3 regions of the Streptomyces sp. NPDC006197 genome follow, and region 1 is predicted to be linked to each of the others. Evidence: riboswitches for the same ligand, from Rfam matches in the RefSeq annotation. Region 1 holds a riboswitch; each other region holds the start of a gene.
What was found. Region 1 has a riboswitch for thiamine pyrophosphate ahead of ABZ318_RS33145 (thiamine ABC transporter substrate-binding protein). Riboswitches for the same ligand answer to the same signal wherever they lie in the genome.
Positions count from the first base shown of each region.

Region 1 (6,358 bases):
CCGGCCGTGCGCACCCGGCGATGTTCAACAAGATCGTGGCCGAGTACTACGGTGCCATCACCCCCATCAACCAGCTGGCGTCCTTCTCCGTCCCGGAGCCGCGCATGGCCGTGGTGACGCCGTTCGACAAGAGCGCCCTGCGCAACATCGAGCAGGCGATCCGGGACTCGGACCTCGGGGTCAACCCGAGCAACGACGGCAACATCATCCGGGTGGTGTTCCCCGAGCTGACCGAGGAGCGCCGCCGGGAGTACATCAAGGTCGCCAAGGGCAAGGCCGAGGACTCGAAGATCTCGATCCGCTCGGTGCGCCGCAAGGCCAAGGAGACCATCGACAAGTTCGTCAAGGACGGCGAGGTCGGCGAGGACGAGGGCCGCCGTGCCGAGAAGGAGCTCGACGACACCACCGCGAAGTACGTCGCGCAGGTGGACGAGCTGCTCAAGCACAAGGAAGCCGAGCTGCTCGAGGTCTGATGAACGACTCTTCCTGGGGGGCCCCGGCCGGTTCCGGCCGTGGGGGACCCGACCAGGGGCCTGCCCCGGCGGGTCCCGCATACGATCGGCATCAGGCGGCGCAGACTCGGCCCATGCCCATCGTGCCCGACGTTCCCGCCGGCGGATTCCAGGACGGTCACGGCCGGGGGGCCGCTCACCCGAGCGGCCCCCTGTTCCGTGACGAGACGCCGCACGAGCACCCGCAGGAGCCCATGTCCAGCCCCACCCCGCCTCCGCCGCCGGCGCCACGGCAGAAGAAGAGCGCGGGCCGCGACCTGGGCGCGGCCATAGGGGTCGGGGTCGGTCTCGGTGCCGTCATCATCGCGTCGCTGTTCATCTGGAAGCCGGCGTTCGTCGGAGTGATAGCGGTCGCCGTGGTCGTCGGCCTGTGGGAGCTCACCTCCCGCCTCCAGGAGCGCAAGGCGATCAAGGCTCCGCTGGTCCCGCTTGCGGTCGGCGGCGCGGCGATGGTCGTCGCCGGCTACGTCCGGGGCCCCGAGGGCGCCTGGGTGGCGATGGCCCTGACGGCGCTGGCGGTGCTCGTCTGGCGGATGACGGAGCCGCCGGAGGGCTATCTGAAGGACGTCACGGCGGGGGTGTTCGCCGCGTTCTACGTGCCGTTCCTGGCGACCTTCGTGGCGTTGCTGCTGACCGCGGACGACGGGCCGCAGCGGGTGCTGACCTTCCTGATCCTGACCGTGGTCAGCGACACCGGGGCGTACGCGGTCGGCTGGCGCTTCGGCAAGCACAAGCTGGCCCCGCGGATCAGTCCCGGCAAGACCCGGGAGGGTCTGGTCGGTGCGGTGGCGTTCGCGATGGCGGCGGGCGCGCTGTGCATGGAGTTCATGATCGACGAGGGTGCCTGGTGGCAGGGTCTGATCCTCGGCCTGGCGGTGGCGGCGAGCGCGACGCTCGGCGACCTCGGCGAGTCCATGATCAAGCGTGACCTGGGCATCAAGGACATGGGCACGCTGCTGCCGGGGCACGGCGGCATCATGGACCGGCTGGACTCGCTGCTGCCGACGGCGCCGGTGGTGTGGCTGCTGCTGGCACTGTTCGTGGGCAGCGGCTGAGCGGAGCTTCCGTCGGGTTCGCGGAAGGGCCCCCGGTCCGCACGTCAGGTGCGGACCGGGGGCCCTTCGCATGCCGTGAGGGCACGGCGTCCCCCAGGTCAGCCGCGGTCCGGGTCGATCCCTGCCGCGATTGCCTGTACGCGGGCGATCTGGAGCTTCGCCGCGTACTTCGCGTTGTCGGGCGAGGTGTCGCTCGCCATGACGTAGGCCACGACGGAGCCGACGCGCATGACGACGTCGATGCTGTTGTCGTGCTGGAACGCCTCGGTCTCCTCGGCGCCGGTGTTCATCTTCAGCGACTTCACCGGGTGCTCGTCCGCCTCGCCGGGCTTCCGCTTCTGCTCCGCGAGAGCCTTCATCTCCGTGGCGGCCTCGTCCTTGCCGGCGAAGGCGAGGAGGGTGAACTCGACACGCGCGCCGTCCGGGTTGCGTGACTCCATGTCCTTGTGCCCGGCCACCTCGATCCCGGCGGTGCACGGCGACCTCGTCAGCTCGGCGCAGCCCCTGAGGGCGTCGGCGTCCTGGATCACGATGGTCTCGCCGCTGGACATGGTCTCGATGCTGCCGTCGCTCGGGAGCGCGGCGTACATGTCGGTCGCGTTGATCGACACCGGGGGGAAGTTCGGTGTGATGCCCTGGTGGTCGGTGGGAGCAGGCGACCCGCCGCCTCCCTGGCCTTTCTCGGCGGGCGAGTCCGCCGTCGCCCTGCCCGTCGGCGCGCCTCCCGCCGTCGTGCTCCCGTCCTCGCACGCCGTCAGCGCGAGCGCCAGCACCGCCGCGACGGCGGCCCCCCGTACAACAGCCTTCATCCGGAGTCCTCCGATGACCTGATCATGATCCATTGGCGTGGACACTCAACATCATCGGGTGGGTGATCGGCCAATCGTGCGATCGGCCGATTCCTGGGGCGCGGCCTTGCCGGAATTCGTCTGCGACACTGGTAGGACCATGCCCAAGCCCGGAGAACTCACTTTCGTCGCCCCCCGCGGAGCCAAGAAGCCGCCGCGGCACCTGGCCGACCTCTCGCCCGCCGAGCGGAAGGAGGCCGTCGCCGCGATCGGCGAGAAGCCCTTCCGCGCCAAGCAGCTGTCCACGCACTACTTCGCGCGGTACGCGCACGACCCCGCCGAGTGGACCGACATTCCGGCCGCCTCGCGGGAGAAGCTGGCCGGGGAGCTGCTGCCCGACCTGATGTCCGTGGTGCGCCACATCTCGTGCGACGACGACACCACCCGCAAGACCCTGTGGCGGCTGCACGACGGCACGCTCGTGGAGTCGGTGCTCATGCGCTACCCGGACCGGGTGACCATGTGCATCTCCTCACAGGCCGGCTGCGGCATGAACTGCCCGTTCTGCGCGACCGGGCAGGCGGGGCTCGACCGGAACCTGTCGACCGCCGAGATCGTGCACCAGATCGTGGACGGGATGCGGTCCCTGCGGGACGGGGAGGTGCCCGGGGGACCGGCGCGGCTCTCCAACATCGTGTTCATGGGCATGGGCGAGCCGCTCGCCAACTACAAGCGGGTCGTCGGAGCCATCCGGCGGCTCACGGACCCCGAGCCGGACGGGCTCGGGCTCTCGCAGCGCGGCATCACCGTCTCCACCGTCGGTCTCGTGCCCGCGATGCTGCGCTTCGCCGACGAGGGCTTCAAGTGCCGGCTCGCGGTGTCGCTGCACGCCCCGGACGACGAGCTGCGCGACACCCTGGTGCCGGTCAACACGCGCTGGAAGGTCCGCGAGGTCCTCGACGCGGCCTGGGAGTACGCGGAGAAGTCCGGGCGCCGGATCTCCATCGAGTACGCCCTCATCCGGGACATCAACGACCAGGCCTGGCGCGGTGACCTGCTGGGCCGGCTGCTCAAGGGCAAGCGGGTGCACGTCAACCTGATCCCGCTGAACCCGACGCCCGGTTCGAAGTGGACGGCGTCCCGCCCGGAGGACGAGAAGGCCTTCGTCGAGGCGATCGCCCGCCACGGCGTGCCGGTGACCGTGCGGGACACCCGGGGGCAGGAGATCGACGGTGCCTGTGGACAGCTCGCGGCCGCCGAGCGCTGACCTTGTAGTCTGAGCTCGAACACATCTCCATATTCCGACAGGGGAGCGCCACAGCGCTGAGAGTGCGGTCACCGTAGGACCGCAGACCCTCTGAACCTCGCCCAGGTCATTCTGGGTAGGAAGTTCGGTCGTAACTCAAGCTGTTGCGCCCTGCCCACCTTCGGGTGGGCGGGGCCGCGTCTCTTCCTGGTCACACCCAGGAGGAATCTCAGTGAGCATCAAGAAGGCCGCTGCCGTCGCGATCGTCGCGGCGCTCGGCGTCACCAGCCTGGCCGCGTGCGGCACCGACGACGTCCGGGGGGCGGCCGGCAAGACCGGCGCGCCCGCGCCCAAGACCGTCACCCTCGTGAGCCACGACTCCTTCAACGCCTCCAAGGAGGTGCTGGCGGACTTCACCAAGCAGACCGGCTTCACCGTCAAGGTGCTGAAGAGCGGCGACGCCGGCGAGGCCGTCAACAAGGAGATCCTGACCAAGGGCTCCCCGCAGGGCGACGTCTTCTTCGGCGTCGACAACACGCTGCTGTCCCGCGCCCTCGACAACGGGATCTTCGTTCCGTACGAGGCGAAGGGCCTGGGCCGGGTCCCGGCCGCGTACCAGCTCGACAAGGAGCACCGGGTCACCCCGATCGACTCCGGCGACATCTGCGTCAACTACGACAAGAAGTACTTCGCGGACAGGAAGCTGGCGCCGCCGGTCACCTTCGACGACCTCGCGAAGCCGGCGTACAAGGACCTGCTGGTGGTGGAGAACCCCGAGCGGTCCTCCCCGGGCCTCGGTTTCCTCCTCGGCACGGCCGCGAAGTACGGCGACGAGGGCTGGCAGGACTACTGGAAGAAGCTCAAGGCCAACGGCGTGAAGACCGTCGACAGCTGGGAGCTCGCCTACAACCAGGAGTTCTCCGGCTCGGCCGGCGGCAAGCAGGCCAAGGGCGACCGGCCGCTGGTCGTGTCGTACGCCTCCAGCCCGCCGGTCGAGGTGCTGTACGGCGAGCCGCAGCCGAAGGTGGCGCCCACCGGCGTCTCCACCGGCACCTGCTTCCGGCAGACCGAGTTCGCGGGCCTGCTGAACGGCGCGAAGAACCCCGAGGGCGGCAAGGCGCTGATCGACTTCCTGATCTCCAAGGAGTTCCAGGAGGACATGCCGCTCCAGATGTTCGTCAACCCGGTGGCGAAGGACGCGGCCCTGCCGGAGCTGTTCACCAAGCACGGCGTGGTGATCGAGAAGCCGGAGACCATGGCGCCCGAGAAGATCGCCGAGAAGCGTGACCCGTGGATCCGGCAGTGGTCGTCGCTCGTCCTGAAGTAGCGCGTCCCGGAGTGAGGCGCGACCTCCGGGGGAACGCGACGCGGCTGGGGCTCATGGCCCTGCCCGTCGCGTTCTTCGGGGTCTTCTTCGCCTGGCCCGTCGTGTCCATCGTGGACCGGGGGCTCCGCCCCGACGGCGCCTGGCGGTTCGGCCGGATCGGCGAGACGCTGAGCCGGCCGGACATCCTCGACGTGCTCGGCTTCACCGTCTGGCAGGCGCTCGCCTCCACCGGCCTCACCCTCCTGGTGGCGCTGCCCGGGGCGTACGTCTTCGCCCGCTTCGACTTCCCCGGCAAGAGCGTGCTGCGGGCCGTCGTCACGGTGCCGTTCGTGCTGCCGACCGTCCTCGTCGGCACGGCGTTCCTGGCGCTCGTCGGCCGGGGCGGGCTCACCGACGAGCTGTGGGGGCTGCGGCTCGACACCAGCGTGTGGGCGATCCTCCTCGCGCACGTCTTCTTCAACTACGCGGTCGTCGTCCGGACCGTCGGCGGCCTCTGGTCGCAGCTCGACCCGCGCCAGGAGGAGGCCGCCCGGGTCCTCGGCGCCTCGCGCTGGACGGCCTGGCGGACGGTGACGCTGCCCGCGCTCGTGCCGGCGGTGGCGGCGGCCGCCCTGATGGTCTTCCTCTTCACCTTCACCTCCTTCGGCGTCGTGCAGATCCTCGGCGGGGACGCGTACTCCACCCTTGAGGCCGAGATCTACCGGCAGACCGCCCGGCTGCTCGACCTGCCGACGGCGGCCGTGCTCACGCTCGTCCAGTTCGTGGCGGTCGGCGCGATCCTGGGCGTGCACGCCTGGACGGTACGGCGGCGGGAGACCGCCCTGCGGCTCGTGGCACCCGAGCGGACCGCGCGCCGGCCGCGCGGCGCCGGACAGTGGGCGCTGCTCGCGGGCGTGCTGCTCTCCGTGGCGCTGCTGATCCTGCTGCCGCTCGGTGTGCTCGTGGAACGTTCCTTCGCCGGGCCGCACGGGTACGGGCTCGGCTACTACCGGGCGCTCGGCTCGCTCGACGAGTCCGGGACCTTCCTCGTCCCGCCGCTGGAGGCGATCGGGAACTCGCTGCGGTACGCGGTGGCCGCCACCGCCATCGCGGTGCTGGTCGGCGGGCTCGCGGCGGCGGCCCTGACCAGGCGGGCCGGCCGGCTCGTGCGGGGCTTCGACGCGCTGCTGATGCTGCCGCTCGGGGTCTCCGCCGTCACCGTCGGCTTCGGCTTCCTCATCACCCTCGACGAACCGCCGCTCGACCTGCGGGCCAGCTGGATCCTCGTACCGCTCGCCCAGGCCCTGGTCGGCGTCCCCTTCGTCGTACGGACGATGCTGCCGGTCCTGCGCGCGGTGGACGAGCGGCTGCGGGAGGCGGCGGCCGTGCTCGGCGCCTCGCCCTGGCGGGCCTGGCGGGAGGTGGACCTGCCGCTGGTGCGGCGGGCACTG
Region 1 is NZ_JBEXSZ010000156.1:3,740-10,097, forward strand. It holds gene frr (ribosome recycling factor) at 1-473, shown strand, start outside; gene ABZ318_RS33130 (phosphatidate cytidylyltransferase) at 473-1,567, shown strand; gene ABZ318_RS33135 (hypothetical protein) at 1,666-2,376, opposite strand; gene rlmN (23S rRNA (adenine(2503)-C(2))-methyltransferase RlmN) at 2,516-3,622, shown strand; TPP riboswitch at 3,652-3,762, shown strand; gene ABZ318_RS33145 (thiamine ABC transporter substrate-binding protein) at 3,834-4,928, shown strand; gene ABZ318_RS33150 (iron ABC transporter permease) at 4,982-6,358, shown strand, end outside.

Region 2 (6,358 bases), on a different contig from region 1:
GGTATGGGCCCCGAGGCTGCCACTAGAGTGGAATCTCTCCGCCGCGATGGGGACTACAGGCGTAGACCTCCATACTGACCAGCGGTTTCCCAGGCCCGGCGGGCGCGCGGGGGCGGCCCCCGCGGGCGGGTGCACTGCACCCGTCCTCACGCCTGGGGGTGACCTTTGGCCATGGCTACGCAGACGGCAGCGCCTACCCTGATCGGATCGGTGCAGCGGGCGCTGAGACTCCTGGAGGCCGTGGCCTCCCATGCGGAGGGCGCCCCCGCGAAGCAGCTCGCCCGCGAGACGGGCCTTCCGCTGCCCACCACCTACCACCTGCTCCGCACCCTGACGCACGAGGGCTATCTGCTCCGCGACAAGGGCGTGTTCGTCCTGGGCGAGGCCGCCTTCCGGCTGGCCGGCGGCGGAGCTGTGCAGAATCGTCGCATCAAGATCGAAGACTCTCTTGCCCGCTGGCGGGACGAGATCGGCGTACCCATCTACCTCGCCTTCTACCGCGAAGGCGAGGTAGAACTCGTCGCCGTCGCCGACACCCCTTCCGCCCCCGCGGTGGAGGAATGGGCCGACTTCCGCGAGACCGCGCACGCCCATGCGATCGGCCAGTGCCTGCTGAGTCAACTCGATCTGAAATCTCGTCAAGACCACCTCGACCGCCACCCGGTGGAAGCCATCACTCCGTACACGGTGCGTAATCGCCGTGTCCTTTTGGATCGTTTGGGCGGTTTGGGACGAATGGAACCCCTGGTGGAGCGCCAGGAATATGCGCTGGGCACGGTCTGTGCCGCGATCCCCATCACCGCGGGCTCCACAGCGGCCGCAATGGCGATTTCCCTCCCTCTTCACCAGGAAGAACGGTTGCTCCCAGCAGTCGAGCGACTACGCACAGAGATCGGAAAGCTCTTCGGTTCACTCGCGTTCTCTATCAGTATCTGAAAAATCACTCCTTGTGATCTGCTAGTGCTTACAGCACGATTGCGTCAAGAGGGCCGTGGGGGATCATTCCTGGCCGTTTCGGTCACAGCTTTCAGCAGCTGTGTTTACACAACTGCTTCATCTACTGCGGGGTACACGATGCGAGAGTCAGTTCAGGCCGAGGTCCTGATGAGCTTCCTCGTCTCCGAGGAGCTCTCCTTCAAGATCCCGGTCGAACTCCGGTATGAGACCCGGGATCCCTACGCGGTGCGGATGACCTTCCACCTTCCCGGAGACGCCCCTGTGACCTGGGCGTTCGGGCGGGAGCTGCTGCTCGACGGGATCAACCGGCCGAGCGGGGACGGTGACGTGCACATCGCCCCGACGGAGCCCGAGCGGCTCTCGGACGTCTCCATCCGGCTCCAGGTGGGCGGTGACCGCGCACTGTTCCGGGCCAGCGCGCCGCCGCTGGTCGCCTTCCTCGACCGGACGGACAAGCTGGTTCCGCTCGGTCAGGAACGGACGCTCGGCGACTTCGAGGACCACCTGGAGGCCGCCCTGGGCCGGATCCTGGCCGAAGAGAACGCCGGCCCCGCCTGAGCCGGCCCCTAGGGAGCCGGTCCGCCTGAATCGGTCCGCCTGAATCGGCCCGCCTGAGCCGGTCCGCCTGAACAGGCCCGCCTGAACCGGTCGTCCTCTCCGAGCCGAGCCCTCCTCCCTGAGGCGAGCCGGACCCTCCTCCCCGAGCCGGGCCGGCCCGATCCCCCAGCACGCACACCTCACTTGGCGCGACGGCGCCGCCCTCCCCGTACCGCAGCCGGCTTCCCACCCCCGGACGCCGGCCGGTCGGCGGAGACCACCAGGGCCGCGAGCGCCGTGGTGACCGGGACGGACGCCACCAGACCGATCGACCCGACCAGGGTCCGGACGATCTCCTCGGCGACCAGCTCGCTGTTGGCCACCGTCCCCATGCTGCTCTGGGCGATGGAGAAGAGCAGCAGCAGCGGCAGGGCGGCACCCGCGTACGCCAGCACCAGCGTGTTCACGACCGAGGCGATGTGGTCGCGACCGATCCGGATCCCTGCCCGGTACAGGCCGCGCGGCCCCATGCCCGGATCGGCCTGGTGCAGCTCCCAGACCGCCGAGGTCTGGGTGACCGTCACGTCGTCGAGCACACCGAGCGAACCGATGATGACCCCCGCGAGCAGCAGGCCGGACATGTCGATCTCCGGGTACAGGCCGTGGATCAGACCGGTGTTGTCGTCGGTGTTGCCGCTGAGTGAGGCCCAGCCGATGAAGAGCGAGCCCAGCAGACCGATCAGCAGCAGCGAGATCAGCGTGCCGAGCACGGCGACCGAGGTGCGGGCCGAGAGCCCGTGGCACATGTAGAGCGCGAGCAGCATGATCGCGCTCGACCCGACCACCGCCACGACCAGCGGGTTCGAGCCCTGCAGGATCGCCGGCAGGATGAAGAACGTCAGCACGAGGAAGCTCACGGCGAGCGCGATGAGCGCCATGAGCCCCCGCATCCGGCCGACGACCACGACCGCGACGGCGAAGATGCCGGCGAGCAGCGCCATCGGCAGCTTGCGGTTCACATCGGTCACCGAGTACTGCAGGTCGTGCGGGGCGTCGGGGGCGTACGCCACCACCACGCCCTGCCCCTGGTGCAGTTGGCGCGGCGCGTCCGGCTGCACGATCTCGACGAACCTGCGTCCCTTGTCCGGACCGCTGGTGACCTCGACCGTCGCCTTCTCGCACTTCCCCTGCTGGGCGTTGACCGCCTCGCGCCCCTCCGGAGTGGAGGTGTCGCCGGTCGGCGGGACCTGAGCGGCGTTCACGTCCTTGCAGTCGACGTGCTCGACGGAGACGACCTCGCCCTGCTGGGTCTGCCGGTCGAAGCCCACGCCGGTGCGCTCGTGCGCCGGGGTGCCGCCCGGCCACAGGACCGCGAGCCCGACGACGACGGCGGCGGCGAAGGGGATCAGGATCGCGGCGATGACCTTGCGCAGATGCCGCGAGACCGGGGCGGCGGGCCCATGGCTGTGGCTGTGGCCGTGCCCGCCGCCTCCTCCTCCGGCTCCGTGCCCATGACCGTGTCCGTGTCCGGGATCGTGGGCGTGGCGGTGGGGCTCGGGGGGCTGCTGGGGGGAAGTCACCGGCCGATCATCGCAAGAACGGCGGGGGCCCACTGTTCAGCACGCCAGGGATGACGCTAGCGTGGTGGCACCTTTGCACACGCGGGAGCTCGGAGCACCGGGCTGAGAGGGCGCTGATCACCGTACGCGCGTACGGGAAGAGGCTGCGCCGACCGCCGAACCTGTTACCGGGTAATGCCGGCGTAGGGAGATCGGTCTCATGACCATTCAGGATGCACGCACGCCTGCCTCCGACCAGAACCAGACCGACGGGCAGGAGCGCACGCCGGGCTGGCACAAGGGGTACGTCCAGGGCTCGCGCCCCGACCTCCGGGTGCCCGTCCGTCAGGTGCACCTCACCAACGGCAAGGACGTCACGCTGTACGACACGTCCGGCCCGTACACCGACCCCGCCATCGACACCGATGTCCGGCGGGGCCTTCCCCCGCTGCGCGAGAACTGGATCATCGCGCGCGGCGACACCGAGGAGTACGCGGGCCGCCCGGTCCGCCCCGAGGACGACGGCATCAAGCACACCTCCCCGCGCGGCGGTGGGCTGAAGAACCTCGACGCCGTCTTCCCCGGCCGCCCCCGCCTGCCGCGCCGCGGCCGCGCCGGGCAGGCGGTGACCCAGCTCGCGTACGCCCGCCGGGGCGAGATCACCCCGGAGATGGAGTACGTCGCGATCCGCGAGAACGTCTCCCCCGAGGTCGTACGGGAGGAGATCGCCGCGGGCCGCGCCGTGCTGCCGGCGAACGTGAACCACCCGGAGATCGAGCCGATGATCATCGGCAAGCGATTCCTGGTGAAGGTCAACGCCAACATCGGCAACTCCGCCGTCACCTCCTCCATCGAGGAGGAGGTGGAGAAGATGACCTGGGCGACCAAGTGGGGCGCCGACACGGTCATGGACCTGTCCACCGGCCGCAACATCCACACCACCCGCGAGTGGGTGCTGCGCAACTCCCCCGTGCCGATCGGCACCGTGCCGCTCTACCAGGCCCTGGAGAAGGTCGACGGCAAGGCCGAGGAGCTGACCTGGGAGATCTACAAGGACACGGTCATCGAGCAGGCCGAGCAGGGCGTCGACTACATGACGGTGCACGCCGGCGTGCTCCTGCCGTACGTGCCGCTCACCGCGCGCCGCAAGACCGGCATCGTCTCGCGCGGCGGCTCGATCATGGCCGCCTGGTGCCTGGCGCACCACAAGGAGAACTTCCTCTACACGAACTTCGAGGAGCTCTGCGAGATCCTGGCGGCGTACGACGTCACGTACTCGCTCGGCGACGGTCTGCGCCCCGGCTCGATCGCGGACGCCAACGACGCGGCGCAGTTCGCGGAGCTGCGCACGCTCGGCGAGCTGAACACGATCGCCAAGCGGCACGACGTGCAGACGATGATCGAGGGCCCGGGGCACGTCCCGATGCACAAGATCAAGGAGAACATCGACCTCCAGCAGGAGATCTGCGAGGAGGCGCCGTTCTACACGCTCGGCCCGCTGACCACGGACGTCGCGCCCGCGTACGACCACATCACCTCCGGCATCGGCGCCGCGATGATCGCCTGGTGGGGCACGGCGATGCTCTGCTACGTCACGCCCAAGGAGCACCTGGGCCTGCCGAACAAGGACGACGTGAAGACGGGCGTCATCACGTACAAGATCGCGGCGCACGCCGCGGACCTCGCCAAGGGGCACCCGGGTGCGCAGGAGTGGGACGACGCGCTCTCGGACGCGCGGTTCGAGTTCCGCTGGGAGGACCAGTTCAACCTGGCGCTCGACCCGGACACCGCACGCGAGTTCCACGACGAGACGCTGCCGGCGGAGCCCGCGAAGACCGCGCACTTCTGCTCGATGTGCGGTCCGAAGTTCTGCTCGATGAAGATCAGCAGAAGCATCACGGAGCAGTTCGGCGGCGAGGCGGACGCCACCCCGGAGGAGATCGAGGCCGGGATGCTGGAGAAGTCGAAGGAGTTCGCGGCTTCCGGCAACCGCGTGTATCTGCCGCTGGCGGAGACGGGCGGCGGGTCGGCCGGCTGACCCGGCCGCCTCAGCGGAGGGGGCCCGCCAGGTCACCAGTCCCGGCTGGCCCGCCTCCGCGAAACCCACCGCGAACGGCTTGGCACCGTCGTCCGTCACGAGGTGGATGCTGCACTCCGTCACGCTGTCGCCCGGCGGGATCATCCGGGCGACCCAGTCGGACGGGCAGCCGGGGATCTTCGTGTCGGGGACGAAGGGCGTCTTCCCCCGTATCTGCCGACCGCCCTCGGTGAGCAGGCGGACCCGGTCGGCCTGGCCGGTGTAGAGGCCTTTCACATCCGGCGTGAGCACGGCGGCACGCAGCGGGAGATCGAGGTCGGTACGGCGGAGAAGTCGTAGGAGTTCGTGGCGAGCGGCAACCGCGTCTACCTGCCGTCGGCCGGGTGGTCCCGGCCCGCCGTTCCTCCTGCCGTCGGCCGGGTGGGCCCCGGCCCCGCCGTTCCTCAGGGCGCCGTCGGGTCCGGGGGCGCCGCGGCGGCGAGGGCGTCGCGGAGGAAGGGGAGGATGCCGCGCTCCAGGAGGGCGTGGCGCCAGGCCTCCCTGGCGAGGGAGAGTTCGTCGTCGGCCGTGGCGGCCCCGTCCGCCGCGGCCGGCCTGTTGCGCAGGGCGGTCACGAGGAGGCCGACGCCCGCGGAGAGCAGGCCGGCGGCGGCGAGGGCGGCGAAGACGAGGCCTGCCGTCAGCAGGGTCTCGCCGAACACCACGCTGGGCGCGAGGGCGTGCAGGACCCCGCCGACCAGCAGGAATATCGCGGCGGCGGTGCCCGCGAGGACGGGCAGCAGCACGGTGACGATGGCGACGACGCCGGCGCCCGCGCCGGTGTCCGTGCCCGGTTCGGCTTCGGGTGTCCGGGTCCCGAGGGCCGCCCGGTTCTGCTCGCGGACCTTCACGAAGTGGTCGTACTCGAGGGCCGCGGCGGTGGTGATGAGCGCTGTCGCGTTCATCGTCATGGCGCGCAGCTGCGCGACCGTGAGCCTCGTTCCGACTCCGGCGAGATCCGGACGTGCGTGGGCGGTGCTCAGTGCGTCGTCGAGGACCCGCTCGTACTCGGCGCGATCCTCGGTCAGCAGGTGCGGAGCCACGTTCATGTGCATCCCCCGATGCTCCGTAGGCCCGGATCAGCCGTGGGAAACGGTGGGTCGGGCGGAAACGGAGGAGAGCCTGCTACGGATGACCCGATGGTATTGCGGTGACACCACGGCCTGACAGGGTCTTTCCGGAAATCGCCTTCCCCGGATGCGCAGCGTTATGCGTCAGCCGTTCAGGG
Region 2 is NZ_JBEXSZ010000014.1:53,077-59,434, reverse strand. It holds gene ABZ318_RS06875 (helix-turn-helix domain-containing protein) at 172-936, shown strand; gene ABZ318_RS06870 (SsgA family sporulation/cell division regulator) at 1,075-1,515, shown strand; gene ABZ318_RS06865 (YibE/F family protein) at 1,695-3,107, opposite strand; TPP riboswitch at 3,146-3,280, shown strand; gene thiC (phosphomethylpyrimidine synthase ThiC) at 3,274-5,091, shown strand; gene ABZ318_RS06855 (hypothetical protein) at 5,535-6,185, opposite strand; gene ABZ318_RS06850 (metallophosphoesterase) at 6,345-6,358, opposite strand, start outside.
Region 2: another riboswitch for thiamine pyrophosphate. It lies ahead of thiC (phosphomethylpyrimidine synthase ThiC); the one in region 1 lies ahead of ABZ318_RS33145 (thiamine ABC transporter substrate-binding protein).

Region 3 (4,143 bases), on a different contig from region 1:
CCGGCGGAAGCGACTGCCCACAACGGAGGGCGCGAGGGTGGGCACCGCCCCGGCGGAACGGGCGCCCACAACGGGGGCGGGCGCAGGCCCGGTGGGGTCAGAAGGCTGGGCGTTCCGGGTCCAGGTGGGCCTGGCCCGTGGTCGGGGAGGACGCGGAGGCGAAGTGCCGGCGGGGAATGCGGCCCGCCCGAAAGGCCAGACGGCCCGCCGAGACCGCGTGCCGCATCGCCGCGGCCATCAGCACCGGCTCCTGCGCCCGCGTCACCGCCGACGCCAGCATCACCGCCGCGCACCCCAGCTCCATCGCGAGCGCCACGTCCGAGGCCGTTCCCGCGCCGGCGTCGAGGATCACCGGGACCTCGGCCCGTTCGACGATCAGCTGGAAGTTGTGCGGGTTGCGGATGCCGAGTCCGGAGCCGATGGGGGAGCCGAGCGGCATGATCGCCGCGCAGCCCACGTCCTCCAGCTTCCGGGCCAGGACGGGGTCGTCGTTGGTGTAGGGGAGGACGACGAAGCCGTCGTCGACCAGGGTCTCGGCCGCGGCCAGGAGCTCCTCGCCGTCCGGCAGGAGGGTGCGCTCGTCGGCGACGACCTCCAGCTTGATCCAGTTCGTGCCGAGCGCCTCCCGGGCCAGGCGGGCGGTGAGGACGGCCTCGCCCGCGGTGTAGCAGCCCGCCGTGTTCGGCAGGACCCGGATGCCGAGGCGTTCCAGGACGGAGAGGACCGAGCCCTGGACCGTGGGGTCCAGACGCCGCATGGCGACCGTCGTCAGTTCCGTACCGCTGGCGGAGAGGGAGCGTTCCAGGACGTCGAGGCTGGGGGCGCCGCCGGTGCCCATGATGAGGCGGGAGGAGAACTCCGTACCGCCGAGGGTGAAAACGTCGTCGGACATTCCGGTCAGCCTCCCTGCACCGCGGTGAGGACCTCGACCCGGTCGCCCTCGCCGAGCAGCGTGGTGGCCCATTCGCCGCGCGGCACGACCGTCTCGTTGAGCGCCGCCGCGACGCCCGAGGGGGCCGTGGTCAGGGTCGCCACGAGGGCGTCCAGGGAGAGGGGGCCGGAGAGCTCGCGCGCCTCTCCGTTCACGGACACGGTCATGGACACGTTCATGCGGGCTGCTCCTGACGTACGGGAGGGGCGGGGGAGAAACGACGGGGGGTGAAGGGGCGCGCCTCGTCGGGGAGGGCGCCGGTGGTGAGCGCCTCGGCCATGGCGTCGCCGGTGACGGGGGTGAGCAGCACCCCGTTGCGGTAGTGGCCGGTGGCCAGGTGCAGGCCGGGCAGGGCGGTGGGGCCGAGCAGCGGCGCGTTGTCGGGGGAGCCGGGGCGCAGTCCGGCCCGCGTCTCGGTGAGCGGCAGCTCGGTGATGCCCGGGACGAGCTCGTGGGCGTCGCGCAGCAGCTCGTACACCCCGCCCGCCGTCACCGTGGTGTCCCAGCCGAGCTCCTCGCTGGTGGCGCCGACGACGAGCTCGCCGTTCTCGCGGGGCACCAGGTAGACGTGGCTGCCGCGGACGACGGCGCGGACGGTGCGGGAGAGGAAGGGGGCGTACGCGGGCGGCACCCGCAGCCGGAGGACCTGGCCCTTGACGGGGCGGACCGGCGGCAGCACCTCCTCGGGCACGCCCGCGAGCCGCCCGCTGAGGCTGCCCGCGGCGAGGACGACCTGGTCGGCCGTCAGCTCCTCGCCGTCGGTGAGCACGGCGCCGCGCGCCCGGTCCCGCACGACCGTGAGCCGCTCCGCGAGGGTCCGGTGGAAGACGACCCCGGCCCGTTCGCAGGCGCGCAGGAGCGCGGCGGCCAGTCGGCGCGGGTCGACCTGGTGGTCGCCGTCGACCCGCAGCCCGCCCCGGACGCCGGGCGCCAGCATCGGTTCGAGCCGGCGGCACTCGCGGCCGCTGAGCCATTCGGAGACGAGCCCGCAGCGGGTCTGCAGGGCGTGCAGTTCGCGCATGTGGGCCCGGTCGTCGGCGTCGAGGGCGACGGCGAGGGTGCCGCAGGCGCGGTAGCCGACGTCGTGGCCGGCGGCCTCCTCCAGTTCGGCGGCGAACGCGGGGTAGCGGGCCGCGGAGGCGAGGTTGAGCCCGAGCAGGGTCTCCTCGCCGTAGTGGAGTTCGGTGACGGCGGCGAGCATGCCGGCCGCGACCCGCGCGGCCCCGCCGCCCGGGTCGGGGTCGACGACGGCGGTGCGCAGCCCGCGCTGCGCGGCCCGCCAGGCCGTGACCAGGCCGATGATGCCGCCCCCGACCACGAGGACGTCGGAGACACGGACGTCGGACACATGGACACGAGAAGAACGCATGGGCGTCCAGCCCCTCCCTTCGCCGGCATGACCCGGATCAGGTTCGTACGGTCGGAGGCCGTCCCAGCCTCCCTCTCAGCCCGGTGCGTCCGGACTCCCGCGAGTGCTTTACGCCCGCCAGACTAGCCCGCGCCGCCGGGGGCCGCAGACCCCTCCCTCACCACCCCCCTATTCCTGACGATTCGTCAGATGCGTAAGGTGGTCGGGTGAGCGAGCAGAAGCAGGCCCAGCAGCACGTCGTGATCGTCGGCGCCGGAATGGCGGGCGTCCAGACCGCCGTCGCCCTGCGCGAGCAGGGCTTCACCGGCCCCCTGACCCTCATCGGGGCCGAACCCCACCAGCCCTACGACCGGCCGCCGCTCTCCAAGGCGATCCTCCTCGGCAAGGCCGAGGACTCCGCCTTCGAGATCGACTTCGAGGACCTCGACATCGAGCTCCGGCTCGGCCTGGACGTCACCGGACTGCGCGCCGCCGACCACGAGATCGACACCGAGGCCGGACCCGTCGCGTACGACACCCTGGTCGTCGCCACCGGCGCCCATCCCGTCACCCTGCCCGGCACCGAGGGCGTCCCCGGCGTCCATCTGCTGCGCACCCTCGACGACGCCGTGCGCCTCGGGCCCGTCCTGGAGCGCCGCCACTCCGTCGTGGTCGTCGGCGCCGGCTGGATCGGCGCCGAGTTCGCCACCGCCGCGCGCGAGGCGGGCTGCGCCGTCACCGTCGTCGAGGCCGCCGACCGCCCCCTCGCCGGAGCGCTGCCCGCCGAGGTCGCCGCCCCCATGGCCGAGTGGTACGGGGCGAGCGGCGCCGAACTCCTCACCCACGCGCGCGTACACACCGTCGAGCCCGGTGCGCCCGGTGCGCCCGGCCGCGTCGTCCTCGCCGACGGCCGTGAGCTGCCCGCCGACGCCGTCGTCGTCGGCATCGGCGCCCGCCCCGCCACCGGCTGGCTCACCGGCTCCGGCATCGCCCTCGACCCGAGCGGCGCCGTCACCGCGGACGACCGGCTGCGCACCTCCCTGCCCGACGTGTACGCCGTCGGCGACTGTGCCTCCTTCCCCTCCGCCCGCTACGGGGAGCGGCTCCTCGTCCACCACTGGGACAACGCGCTCCAGGGGCCCCGCGTGGTCGCGGCGGCGATCACCGGCGCCGCCGACGTGCCGTACGACCCGGTGCCGTACTTCTGGTCCGAGCAGTTCGGCCGCTTCGTCCAGTACGCGGGACACCACGCGGACGCCGACGAGCTGCTGTGGCGCGGCGACCCGGCCGACGAGGCCTGGTCCGTGCTCTGGCTGCGCGCCGGCGTGCCGGTGGCCCTCCTCGCCGTCGGCCGCCCGCGCGACCTGGCGCAGGGCCGCAAGCTGATCGAGGCCGCCGCGCCCGTCGACCCCGAGCGCGCCGCGGACCCGTCCGTCCCCCTGAAGGCGGCAGCCCGGTAGGGTCCGACTACCGGCTGTCAGTCCGGGATGGCAGGCTTGTCCTGTGACCGAGATTGACGTAAAGATCGATGCTCTCGTCCCCGCCTGGCTCAACCTGCCCGAGATCGCGGAGATGCTCGATGTCGAGGTGACGCGCGTGCGGCAGCTGGTCAAGGAGGGCCAGCTCATCGCCGTGCGCCGCGGACCGAACAACGCGCTGTACGTGCCCGCCGCCTTCATCCAGGGCGACAAGGTCGTCAAGGGTCTGGTCGGGACCCTGACGCTGCTGCGGGACGACGGCTTCACCGACGAAGAGATGCTGGAGTGGCTCTTCACTCCGGACGAGAGCCTGCCGGGCACGCCCGCGCAGGCGCTCAACGAGAACCGCGGCACGGAGGTGAAGCGCCGCGCCCAGGCGCTCGCCG
Region 3 is NZ_JBEXSZ010000268.1:82-4,224, reverse strand. It holds gene ABZ318_RS39140 (thiazole synthase) at 98-892, opposite strand; gene thiS (sulfur carrier protein ThiS) at 898-1,110, opposite strand; gene thiO (glycine oxidase ThiO) at 1,107-2,300, opposite strand; TPP riboswitch at 2,298-2,411, opposite strand; gene ABZ318_RS39125 (FAD-dependent oxidoreductase) at 2,507-3,739, shown strand; gene ABZ318_RS39120 (Rv2175c family DNA-binding protein) at 3,783-4,143, shown strand, end outside.
Region 3: another riboswitch for thiamine pyrophosphate. It lies ahead of thiO (glycine oxidase ThiO); the one in region 1 lies ahead of ABZ318_RS33145 (thiamine ABC transporter substrate-binding protein).